4 regions of the Exiguobacterium sp. s35 genome follow, and region 1 is predicted to be linked to each of the others. Evidence: predicted binding sites of a transcription regulator. Region 1 holds the regulator's gene; each other region holds the start of a gene.
The links. The regulator Rex, encoded in region 1, represses fermentation and respiration genes when NADH is low (regulators of the CRP and FNR family bind a similar motif). The targets are predictions, from matches to a motif close to TTGTGAAATATTTCACAA.

Region 1 (3,176 bases):
CCCACACGAGAGGAAACTGACGTTGTCGTTCCGCTCGTAAACGGTGATGTCGAGATTGTCGTGCTTTGCGAGTAACCCTTTGACAGCTGCTGTTCCTGCGTGTGTACATCCGATGACTGCGATTTTCATATGAGTCGTCTCTCCTTTTATGTTAGACAGTACGTTTCTTTTCACATTGTGATAAACATCACATTTACTTCTTGACCTTAGTGTACTATTTCACAATATAGGATTCAATGACTATGCTCACTATTTCACGTAAAAGTGTCTAAAATTTGAACAGTATGAACTTCCAATTGAACTATAGTGTAGTGCACATAAAAAAGCATCGTCCCATTTACGGAACGATGCTTATTTCTCATTCATCTGTTTCATTAAATCCATCTGTTCTTGCACCATCGCTTCTTTCTCCCGACGTAGCACTCCTTTGTAGGCGACGCGTGAAATCGATAAACTGATTTCATATAGGAAGAAGAGTGGCAACGATACCATAAGGTGCGATGTCAAATCCGGCGGTGTGATGAATGCCGCGACTACGAATAGCGCGAAGTACGCATACTTACGAATCTTCGATAAGAAGTATGGTGTCACGACACCAATCCGGGTCAAGAACATCGTCACGACCGGCAATTGGAACAATAGACCGAACGGGATCGTCAGTTGCAACAAGAACGTGAAGTAATTGTTGGCTCCGATGATTTGTTCGAGTCCGAGGTCTTGCCCGAGGTCCGTCGAGATATCGAGGACGAGCGGGAACAACCAGTAGTAGGCGAACGCAAGACCGATCAAGAACAATCCAAAGATGATCGGGATGTAGGCAAGCGTGCCTTTCCGTTCATTCGGATGCAGACCGGGTGCGACAAACGCCCACACTTGATACAGTAGGAATGGGCTCGCCGCAATCAGGCCGATGATGAGCGCCAAGTTCAAGTAAATCATCAGCGGGTCCGCGACCCCAAAGGCGTTCAGTTCGAGCCCGCGTTCGACGAGATCTTCTTGCAAGTAGGCGAGTACATATTTGACACTCGGCAAAGCCATCAAAAAGAAGGCAAAGACGACAAATGCAGATAGCATCAGTCGTCTTCGCAGCTCTGTCAAGTGATCGGTAAGTTCCCGCTCTTGATCAGGTTGATGATTCATGGCTTACTGCTCTTTCTTTTCGATAGCTTTCTTGTCGTTCTCGTCGTGCTCGTTCATCATGCCGTTCGTTGCATTTTTGAACTCACGAAGCGTTTGTCCGGCCGCGCGACCAAACTCCGGTAATTTCTTTGGTCCGAAGATGATGAGCGCGATGATGGCGATGATGAATAGACTCGCCCCACCCGGAATTCCGACGACGAGTGATGATGCTAGTAATTCCATTATTGATGGACCCCCTCAGCGGTTGGATAGTGTTGCATAAAGTAAATGAGTGACTGCAGCTCAATCGACAAATCGATGTGATGAACGCGAACCGTGTCCGGTACGGTAAGTCGTGCCGGTGTGAAGTTCAAGATGCCCTTGATGCCGAAACGCACCAAGTCGTCTGCGACGGACTGCGCATAGGCAGAAGGTACCGTCAAAATCGCGACGTCAATCTTGTTTTGCTCCATAATCTGTTCCATCTCATCGACGTGATGAATTGGGACGCCTGACATCGTCGTGCCGACTTTTGTCTCGTCTGCGTCGAACCCGACGACGATATGTGTGTTATTGTTTTTAAGGAAGTTATAGTTGACGAATGCCGTCCCAAGGTGACCGACCCCGACCAAGGCGACATTCGTAATCTCGTCCTGATTCAGTGTCTTTCGGAAAAAGTCTAACAGATACTGCACGTTATAGCCATATCCCTTTTTACCGAGCGCACCGAAGTACGAGAAATCACGGCGAATCGTAGCCGAATCGACCTTGACCGCCTCACTCAGTTCTGCTGAAGAGACACGTTGTTTCCCTGACGCATGCAGGCTTTGAATAAATCGATAGTATAGTGGCAACCGTTTGGCTGTCGCTTGTGGAATCTTTGGTTCGTTTTGACTCAACGGAAAGAGCCTCCTTTTTACGACACGTTACAAACGAATCTGAATTTCATACACCTTGATTGTAAACGAATTCACATGACCACTCAACGAATATACCTAAAATCGCTGAAAAATACAGTATACTAAATAGAGAGAAAGGGGTTTTTTCACTTGATCCTACTGCAAGTCAATAACTTATCCAAATCCTTCGGCGTTGAGCCGATTTTAGAAAACGTAAAACTCGAAATCCAAGAAGGCGAACGCGTCGCCCTCGTCGGTCGTAACGGGGCCGGTAAGTCGACGCTTTTGAAGGTCATCGCTGGTGAATATAACTATGACTCTGGGGACATCATGAAGCCGAAAGACGTCACGATCGGCTATCTCGCCCAAGACTCAGGGCTAGAATCCGATGAGACCATTTGGAACGAGATGCTCACCGTCTTCACGGGCTTAATCGAGCAAGAAAAGACGCTCCGTCGCATGGAAGCAGATATGGGCTCGGAACGGATTTTAAATGACGCTGCGGCGTACGAACGTCTCCTCTCTTCTTATGATGAAGAGCAGCATACGTTCAAAGAACGTGGCGGATATCAATATGAAGCAACGATCCGCTCGGTCCTCCACGGAATGCGTTTCTATCCGGACGATTTCGAGCGTCGCATCGACACACTCTCCGGTGGACAACGGACACGCCTCGCCTTGGCGAAGATGCTCCTTCAAAGTCCCGACCTACTCATCTTGGACGAGCCGACGAACCATTTGGACATCGAGACGCTTGCCTGGCTTGAGAAGTACTTGAGCGGCTATAAAGGTGCCGTCCTCATCGTCTCCCACGACCGGTACTTCCTCGACCGTGTCGTCTCGGTCGTCTACGAGCTGTCGCGTCACCGCAGTCGTCGCTTCGTCGGGAACTATACAAAGTATCTTGAACAGAAGGCCGCCCTCTACGAACAAGAAAAGAAGCAGTTTGAGTCGCAGCAAGAAGAGATTGCCAAGATGCAGGACTTCATTCAGCGAAACATCGCCCGAGCGACGACGACGAAACGTGCGCAAAGCGTGCGGAAGCGTCTCGAGAAAGTCGACCGCCTCGATGCTCCAGATGGTGACGAGCGCAGTGCCGTCCTCTCCTTCTCCATCAAACGCCAAAGCGGAAACGATGTATTGAGCGCGAGTGACCTC
Region 2 (3,176 bases), on a different contig from region 1:
AAAGCAGCGTTAAGACGAACTGTCCATCAATACATTAAACAAATGAACAATCGACAACAAGTGGATCAAGTCATCCATCATCGGTTGTTCGCAACAGAGATATGGAAAGAAAGCCAGACGGTTGCTGTGACATCGTCACTACCGCTTGAAATCGATACGTCGCCAATCATTCATGAGGCGTTTGAAGCAGGAAAAACGGTGTGCGTCCCGAAAGTAACGGAGCAGGGGTTAACGTTTCATATTATTCATTCGGTAGATGACCTTGAGACGGGCGTCATGAATATTTTGGAGCCGACGACCCCGCCAACAACGAAAACCATCGACCTCTGTCTTGTGCCGGGAAGAGTATTTGACCGTTCAGGATATCGAATCGGTTGGGGCGGAGGATACTATGACCGTTTTTTACGTACATATGAAGGGGAGACGGTTTCATTGGCTTACTCGGTTCAACTTGTCGATCAAGTACCGACGGAACCACATGATCTACCTGTTCAGTGGATTGTGACAGAAAAGGAGATGATTCAATGTTCGCCATTTTTGTTGTAACTTGTATCGTCGCCTTTCTCGGGTATCGGTTGCGCTCTTTGACGCTCTCGGGAGCCATCTTGACTATAGTGACAGGGGTGTTGATCGGGTTATCGTTTGGTTGGTTCGGCCTCTATTTACTCGGTGTGTTTTTCTCGACGTCTTCTCTTGCATCGAAATATCGATCTCGCGATAAGCAAAATGTAGATGAGATTGTCGAAAAAACGGGAGCACGCGACGCCATTCAAGTGTTAGCAAACGGTGGGGTAGGGATTCTTTGTGCCCTCGGTTACTTACTGACAGATAATCTCGTCTACCTTTATATGTACATCGTGTCTATTGCGGCAGCGACGAGTGACACATGGGGGTCTGAATTCGGTGTCCTCGCAAAACGTAAACCGCGTTTCATGTTCACTTTTAGAGAAGTTGAGCCGGGAACGAGCGGTGCTGTCTCAACGTTTGGGACAGTCATGTCGATTTTAGGGGCATTCGTGATCGTCTGTTCTTCTCTTCTGTTTGTCGAATTGGATATGGCATTACTGTTGACGCTTTGGGGAATCGGACTGAGCGGGAGCGTCATCGATACATTGCTCGGGGCGACTGTTCAACGGAAGTTTCGCTGTACGGTTTGTGGAAAGCTGACGGAAAAGAAAGTTCATCATCAAGTTCCTACAACGTATGTGTCAGGATGGCGTGTGCTAGGGAATGATGCAGTCAATTTTTTATCCGTTCTTGGAGCGACGTCTATTTGTTTTTTGGTGTTCGGATGAGGGTAGTACAGAAAATGAAGATGTTTCAAATGAATGTGAAAGTTGTCACAATATCGCCAAAGTGAAAACGGTTTCCACTGTAGTTAGGGTTTGTGAATGATGTTACAATCTTGTTGTAACAGAGATAACAAAAACATGAAACAGATTGATCGAAGGGTGGAGAATCAATATGGAAACATTAAATCATGCTAAAGTAACGCGCGTCGCACTCGTAGGGGCAGGGGCAGTTGGAGCGAGTTTCGCGTACCAGTTAACGACAGCAAGCCTTTGTGAAGAACTCGTCATCATTGACATCAACAAGGCAAAAGCAGAAGGAGAAGCGATGGACTTAAACCACGGCGTCTCGTTCGCTTCTTCACCGATGCGTGTGTGGGCAGGAGATTATGCAGACTGTGGTGTAGCAGACATCGTCGTCATTACTGCAGGTGCACCGCAACGTCCAGGGGAAACTCGTCTTGACCTTGTCGAGAAAAATGCGAAGATCATGAAGTCGATGATTTCAGATATTATGGATTCTGGTTTTGATGGCATTATCATTATCGCCTCAAACCCTGTCGACATTATGACGCATTTGGCATGGAAGTATTCAGGACTTCCTAAACATCGCGTCTTCGGCTCAGGTACCGTACTCGACACGTCTCGTTTACGTTATATGCTTGGCGACTATTTCAATGTCGACCCACGTAACTGTCATGCTTACATCATGGGTGAGCACGGTGACACCGAGTTTGCTGCTTGGAGCAATGCTCGTATTTACGGAAAGTCTGTTGAGCAGTTGCTTGAAGAGCATGATGAATATAACTGGCAAGACCTTGAAGACATTTATGTGAACGTACGTGATGCGGCTTATCACATCATCGAACGTAAAGGTGCGACATACTATGCCATCGGCCTCGGATTACTCCGTCTGGTCAAAGCGGTCCTTCGTAACGAGAACACATTGCTGACAGTCGGTGCTCACCTTGATGGGGAATACGGTTTACACGATATTCATATCGGGGTACCAGCCATCATTAACCGTCAGGGCGTGCGAGAAGTCGTTGAGATTGAGTTGTCAGAAGAAGAACATCAAAAAATGCAACATTCAGCTAACGTTCTCATGAAAACGATGGAGCCTGTCTTGTAATTGTCGTATTTGAATGACCTGCAGCCTTAAAGGTTGTGGGTTTTTTTTGTACGTTTTGGGCAAGCCGTGACTTTGTCGTGAGGTACAACGTGATTTACAATAGAATGAGAGAGGAGGGGTTTTGTTGGCGACTTGCTTCTGGGAAGGCATTTATCAAGCGATCGAGAACGGTGGGCGGATTGAAGGGATATTAGAGCCGTCTCGTGCAGTCATCTTGTTTGATACAAAAGCAGGTGATCGCTATGACTTATACGTTCAAACTGAAAAAGCATGGGCGAATCATGTCGGTACTGACATTAACGCAATCTTGAGCGCTTTTCGTCTATCTCGTATTGGACGAAAGCGTTTGACGATTCACATATATGGCGACCGTCTCGTTGATGAAGAGCGAGTCGACTCCATGACGTTCCCAATTCCGGCGAGAGTGACATTATCTCGCTCGATTTGTACACCTACGATGGAGGACGACCGTTTTCGATTGCTCGCGGTCGCAATGGATCGAAAGAAGAAAGCGGAGTTAAAGAAACGATTCTCCTTTGGTAAACCGCAAATAGTGTACGGATTAATGTTCATCACCTTTTTAGTCATGTGGCTAGCTGAATCAGTCGGTTCGACATTCGACCCGAATACGTTGATCGCATTTGGTGCGAAAGTGAACCCGCTCATCGAAGAAGGGGAATGGTGGCGGTTAATTACGCCAATGTTTCTGCATATCGGATGGTTCCATTTTGCCATCAATATGTTTGCGCTCTGGT
Region 3 (3,176 bases), on a different contig from region 1:
CTTAAATTTCAAACCCGCGATATTCAAGAAACGTCTCAGTCGACTTGGAAAGAAGTACAATCCGGGTTTCAATATCTTAAAAAACAGCGTGTTTTATGGACCATTGCGCTCCTCGCTACTTTTCTTAATTTCTTTTTTGTCGCATCCGAAGTCTTATTCCCTATTGCTGCCTTACAAGAAATCGGGGTATCACCTCTTCAGTTCGGATTTTTAGAAAGTATGTTCGCCATTGGGTTTTTAGTCGCTTCATTACTACATGCATTACCATTCTTCAAAATTAAGTACCGACTTTCAACGATGAGAAGTGCCTTAATTGCTTTAAGCTTACTTTTTATCGGTCCAGCCATCCCACTTTACTTTACATTCAACGTATTGCCCGCTATCTTATTCTTTTCATTTTTCGCTTTATTGAGTGGCCTCTTCGTTATTCGAGCCAATATTCCGATTCAGATGTATTTACAAACGAACACAGATCCCAATTATCTAGGTCGTGTAATGGGAGTCCTCGAGTCACTTGCAATGGGAATCACACCACTTGGGTTCATTCTTTTCGGGTTTTTAAGCGATTTAATTCCAGTCGCTCTTCTCTACACCATCTGTATGATTTGTTTGCTTAGTCTCACTTTGATTTCCATGCATCGCATCCGTCACGATATCCAAGCAGAACGAGCAGAAGTCCAGTCGATCGAACGCATCTCGTAACGAAAAAAGACATCGAACGAATCAGTTCGATGTCTTCTCTGTTGACGGGAGTACCCGTTTTTCTAATAAAAATGGTCCGAATGGGATGACCGATGCCATGACGGCAAGCGTCAGAACTTTGAAGCCCCAACGGAAGCGCCATGCCATGTAAACGGCTGCGAGCACGTAGGCAACAAACAAGAAACCATGTGCAGCGCCGACGATGCTGACCGCGAGTGGAATACCCGCCATATATTTCAGTGGCATCGCGATGAACAGTAACAACAAGAAGGACACACCTTCTGTGTAGCCAAGCCATTTAAAATGAGTCGTAGTCATATGCGTTCTCCTTTATCTCTGTAGGCTATATCTATCGTAGCCGAAACATGAGAGGTTTGTCACAGGAGAGTGCATAAAAGTTACGAGGCTATTTGACGATTTGGTGAACGATGCAATACTTTTGTTTCGACGAAGTTGCGAAGGAACAAGCCATCGACTCCGATTTTTCCTGCGTTATGTCCAGCAACCAAAATCAATACAGATACGATCAACATCGTCGGGTTCGTACTGACCGTCCCTGAGAGCAAGAACGCCATGTTCATGACAAGACCGAAGAACGCCGCGCTACGTGTGAGTGCACCGAGCAATAACCCTAACCCGACCAAAAATTCACCATAAGGAATAAGGACATCGAATAATCCGGCGTTCGGAATCGCAAAGTTTTCTAAGAATGCAGCCCACCATCCCGCGACGGCTGGATGCTCTCCAGTCGCGAGCGTCACCGCGTTGTTTAAGAAACCTTCCGTTCCAAAGCCACCTGTGATTTTACCCCAACCTGCTGTTAACCAATGATAACCGAGCCATACACGTAACACCGTCAAGATTGCCGTAGCGATGTTATGATTTTGCCAAAATTTCGTGAACATGATGATTCCTCCCTTTCAAGAAGTTGAATAAATGAATAATGTGATTACATTCACAATATAACACCTATGTTCACTATTTCACATATGTATTTTGCTTTGTTCATGATTCGTCCATATGTACGTCACACTCTATTCACATCCAGCAAAAAGACGCCTACTCGAGGCGTCTTTGAGAAGTTTACAATGTTACTTCTTGAGGTGGCTGCCCTTTTTTGTTCATCACACGCATCGATTCTGGTTCGATTTTGAGAATGACCAATTTCGGATCGTCCGGACCATCAAACCAGCCCTCGAGTTTGTCGTTCCACACTTTTTCTTTCATCGATTCATCGTCTGACACAGTCGCTTTACCTAAGATTTCTAAGTAGGTGTCTCCCACTCCATCTCCATCATAACCAATCAAAATATGCGTATATGGATTCTTCTCTAATTCCTCTACCTTATCTGTATCATTCGAGGTTGCTGTATAGAGCGTGAAATCATCATGGAAAAATGTCATGTATCGACTATGGGGCTTCACCTTATATACGGTCGCCATCGTCCCTACATCACTTGAATCTAGGATCTTCAAAGCTGTTTCTTTTGCACTCATTCCAAATTCCTCCTTCATGATTTGTCGCTCGTATACTGTTCCCTCAAACTACACGATTAAACACAAAAAAACCTGCTCGCCGATGCGAGCAGGTATCATATTCCTTAGAAAGGAAGATTAGATTTTTTCAACGTTAGAAGCTTGTGGTCCACGAGCTCCGTCTGTGATTTCGAAAGTTACTTCTTGGCCTTCTTCAAGTGTCTTGAAGCCGTCGCCTTGGATTGCTGAGAAGTGTACGAATACGTCGTCTCCGCCTTCCATTTCGATGAAGCCGTAACCTTTTTCTGAGTTAAACCATTTTACTTTACCTGTGTTCATGAATGAACCCTCCTGAAATAAACGCTATGCGTTATAGTAGTGCCTTACTAGAAAAAACTTGACCAAAAAAAATACAAGCCTCTGGATTATCTAATGAAAAATAATCCCAAGCACTTGTGAATTATGATTCCAGCTATTCTTAATTAAGCACATATTGAATATAACACGACTAGATGCTTCTGTCTAGTAAATACTTCTGATTGCTAAAAAACAAGGTGAAACGGGTACATGCTAGAGAAGATGATGCTAGGAGGATCTATTATGAAAAACGCAAGAGAGCAACAATCAATCGCCTCGATGATCGCTTCTTATTCGGATTGGTCTGAAGACCTGATTCATCAATCACTCGAGTGGCACCGAGCGACACGCGAAAAGTCTTACTCAGCGCAACAACTGTCCATACCTTGCCGAATTCCATTGACGGAACGCATTGCTCCTGTCCAAACATCACTTCCGCTCGAACAAATCGATGGAATCGTTCGTCCTGTTTGGATGCGGCGACTCGATGCGGAATATTTGAATCTGATACAGGTCACGAAACAACGCGTCGACGTGACGGACTATGGGGCCGTCGGAGATGGTAAAACGGATTGTACCCTCGCCTTTCGTCTCGCCCTCCGTTCCAACCGTCGTGTCTTTGTCCCAGCAGGCGTGTATAT
Region 4 (3,176 bases), on a different contig from region 1:
AAGTGCTTTCACGCCATCGACGTGTGAAAGACGGCGTAACAGTTCTGGTTTGTAGCGACGCGTCGTCAACAAGTAACCGTATGTCACTTGATCGCTGACAGCACGTTCGATTTTGATATGTGCCGGCTCGTTCATGAACGGTGCCGACCACTCTTTGAGTGAATCGGTGAGTGTTGCTGAGACGAGTGCAAGTTGACGCTCATGCGCAGTATGCTTGATGATGCGTTCTGCCGCTTCTGTCAAACCGCTATCGATGATTTGGTCGGCTTCGTCTAAAATGACGGTATGTGTCTCATGGAGCTTCAGCTTTTTCTTGTCAATCAATTCGACGAGACGTCCCGGTGTCCCGACGATTAAATGCGGCTTTTTCTTGATTCGATCGATTTGACGTTTCAATTCGACACCGCCAATGAACGAGCCGATGCGAACATCGCCTTTTTCGGTGAAACGTTGTGCGACCTGTTGGATCTGCATAACAAGTTCACGAGTTGGAGCGACAACGACAACTTGGATTCGGTCGTTCGATGGATCGATTTTTTCAATCGCTGGGAGCAGGTAAGCGAGTGTTTTACCCGTTCCGGTCGGTGCCTCGATTGTCACATCTTTTCCATCTAATAGTAGGGGAAACGCTTCTTTTTGGACCGGCATCGGCTCGTTAAAGCCCATCCGTTCCCACGTCTCGTTAATAAAAGGTTTTGTAAAATTCATAATAGGTCTCCTTATCTTTAGGCAAAAACAAAGGAAGCGAAAGCGCTCCCTCGTCAAATATAGCGAACATGCTCCTGGCCATCTTCCATTGAAGAACGTAACGTCTGTGTATACGTTTGACCGTCTTCGATGAGTTGGATGTGGGCATCCGCGCCTTCTGCTGTCAATTCAACTTTCTCAATCGTGAATCCTTGATAAACGCGATACTGTAACTCGGACGTCATTTTCTCGAACGGTTTCAGTTCCGGATGTGTCGTGATGACATGGATTGGACGCGACAAAAGTCCGGCGAGTAATTGGTCGCGATAATCGATAAAATCTTCGTTCTCGATGTCATCGTCAAAGCGAATCCAAAACCCTCCATCTTCAAATTCTGTGATAAATCCATCACGCTTTTCACCGGCTTCGTCGACCTTTAGTGAGATGCGATCGCCGACTTGAAAGGCGTGGCTTGGTGTTAATGGTTCGTACGTCATGAGTAGAACCCCTTCCTCTTATACAATGTTCTGCCTTCATTGTGTCTGATACGACACAAAAATTCAAGTTCTAACCGAGTGATGTGAGATTTATCACCCCAAAAACTGTATAGTTCGTCACAGAACAATCAAATTAGTACAGATCATAGTTCGACCCTAATGAAATGGGATTCAGCTGTTTCAAACTATATAATTAATCGAATATAACAGTTTGTAAAACGCTTTCAAAAACGGCTATGTCATCACGTTCATAAGATTGTTACAAGTTTCACAAGACTGTAAAACATATTGTTCACGTTTTCACGTACACTCACAGTATAGATAACACGCAGTTACTTTCGAGAATGAGGAGTGAATCAACATGGCAACCGAAATCAAATCTGCATGGTCAGGTTTTGTCCCTGGTCAGTGGACGAATGAAGTCAATGTCAGTGAGTTTATCCGTTTGAACCGTCATGAATACACAGGGAACGATACGTTTTTAGCAGGTCCGACAGAAGCGACAAACGTTCTTTGGAACCGTGTGATGGAACTGACAAAAGAAGAGCGTGAACGCGGAGGCGTTTGGGACGTCGATCAACACACACCATCGACAATCGTGTCGCATGGACCAGGTTACTTAAACAAAGAATTAGAGAAAGTCGTTGGCGTTCAGACGGATGAGCCGTTCAAACGTTCGATTCACCCGAATGGCGGGATTCGCATGGTGGATGCCGCACTAGAATCATATGGTTTCGAGCCAGATGAAGAAATCACAAAAATTTACTCAGAGATTCGTAAAACACATAACCAAGGTGTCTTCGATGCCTACACGCCTGAAATGCGGGCCGCTCGTAAATCAGGGATCATCACAGGTCTTCCGGATGCGTACGGTCGTGGACGCATTATCGGTGACTATCGCCGCGTCGCGCTCTACGGAATTGATTTCTTGATGGCAGAACGCAAAAAAGACTTGGCGAAACGGGGTGGATTCTTATCTGAATCAGACATCCGTGACCGGGAAGAACTATCGGAACAACTGCGTGCGCTTCAAGAACTTAAACAACTTGGGGCAGCTTATGGATTTGACCTCGGTCGCCCTGCTGAAAACACGCAAGAAGCGTATCAATGGGTGTACTTGGCATACCTTGCTGCAATCAAAGAGCAAAACGGTGCCGCGATGTCACTCGGACGCGTCTCGACATTCCTTGATGTGTACGCTGAACGTGACCTTGAAGCTGGTCGTTTAACAGAATCGGACGTTCAGGAAATCGTAGATCACTTCATCATGAAGCTTCGGATCGTCAAATTCTTACGGACACCAGACTATAACGAACTGTTCTCAGGTGACCCGACTTGGGTAACGGAGTCAATCGGTGGGATGAGTGAAGATGGTCGCTCGAACGTCACGAAGAGCTCGTTCCGATTCTTACATTCACTCACGAACCTCGGTCCTGCTCCAGAGCCGAACTTGACCGTTCTCTGGTCGACGAAGCTACCAGAAGGCTTCAAACAATACTGTGCGAAAATGTCGATTGAAACATCGGCGATTCAATATGAGAACGATGACTTGATGATGCCACAATTCGGTGACGACTATGGTATCGCATGTTGTGTGTCACCGATGAAGATCGGAAAACAGATGCAATTCTTCGGTGCGCGTGCAAACATGGCAAAAGCCCTTCTTTATAGCATGAATGGCGGACGTGACGAGAAGAGCGGTGCTCAAATCGCTCCTGCTTGGGAGATGAATGCAGAAGATGTGCTCACGTACGAAAAAGTATATGCCGACTTTGACCGTACACTCGACTGGTTGGCAGAACTATACGTGAATACGCTCAACGTCATTCACTTCATGCATGACAAATATGCGTACGAACGTATCGAAATGGCACTTCACGATCCAGAAATCTTACGGACGATGGCTTGTGGGATTGCCGGTCTCTCTGTAACGGCAGATAGTCTTTCAGCAATCAAATACGCAAGCGTCAAACCGGTCCGTAATGAAGAAGG

Region 2: KNO75_RS05385 (L-lactate dehydrogenase) is a predicted target of Rex. The motif match lies at 1,329-1,346, and genes of this name have one in related genera.
Region 3: KNO75_RS11360 (DoxX family membrane protein) is a predicted target of Rex. The motif match lies at 1,646-1,663, and genes of this name have one in related genera.
Region 4: pflB (formate C-acetyltransferase) is a predicted target of Rex. The motif match lies at 1,441-1,458, and genes of this name have one in related genera.

What each region holds. Positions count from the first base shown of each region.
Region 1 covers NZ_JACSKI010000004.1:11,246-14,421, reverse strand. The annotation lists gene KNO75_RS13235 (FAD-dependent oxidoreductase) at 1-129, opposite strand, end outside; gene tatC (twin-arginine translocase subunit TatC) at 352-1,140, opposite strand; gene tatA (twin-arginine translocase TatA/TatE family subunit) at 1,144-1,362, opposite strand; gene KNO75_RS13220 (redox-sensing transcriptional repressor Rex) at 1,362-2,018, opposite strand; gene KNO75_RS13215 (ABC-F family ATP-binding cassette domain-containing protein) at 2,169-3,176, shown strand, end outside.
Region 2 covers NZ_JACSKI010000001.1:1,027,487-1,030,662, reverse strand. The annotation lists gene KNO75_RS05395 (5-formyltetrahydrofolate cyclo-ligase) at 1-546, shown strand, start outside; gene KNO75_RS05390 (DUF92 domain-containing protein) at 525-1,295, shown strand; gene KNO75_RS05385 (L-lactate dehydrogenase) at 1,465-2,421, shown strand; gene KNO75_RS05380 (rhomboid family intramembrane serine protease) at 2,546-3,176, shown strand, end outside.
Region 3 covers NZ_JACSKI010000002.1:186,443-189,618, reverse strand. The annotation lists gene KNO75_RS11370 (MFS transporter) at 1-702, shown strand, start outside; gene KNO75_RS11365 (DUF3817 domain-containing protein) at 724-1,020, opposite strand; gene KNO75_RS11360 (DoxX family membrane protein) at 1,101-1,607, opposite strand; gene KNO75_RS11355 (pyridoxamine 5'-phosphate oxidase family protein) at 1,786-2,199, opposite strand; gene KNO75_RS11350 (cold-shock protein) at 2,317-2,517, opposite strand; gene KNO75_RS11345 (glycoside hydrolase family 55 protein) at 2,779-3,176, shown strand, end outside.
Region 4 covers NZ_JACSKI010000003.1:132,106-135,281, forward strand. The annotation lists gene KNO75_RS12710 (DEAD/DEAH box helicase) at 1-708, opposite strand, end outside; gene KNO75_RS12715 (hypothetical protein) at 762-1,184, opposite strand; gene pflB (formate C-acetyltransferase) at 1,546-3,176, shown strand, end outside.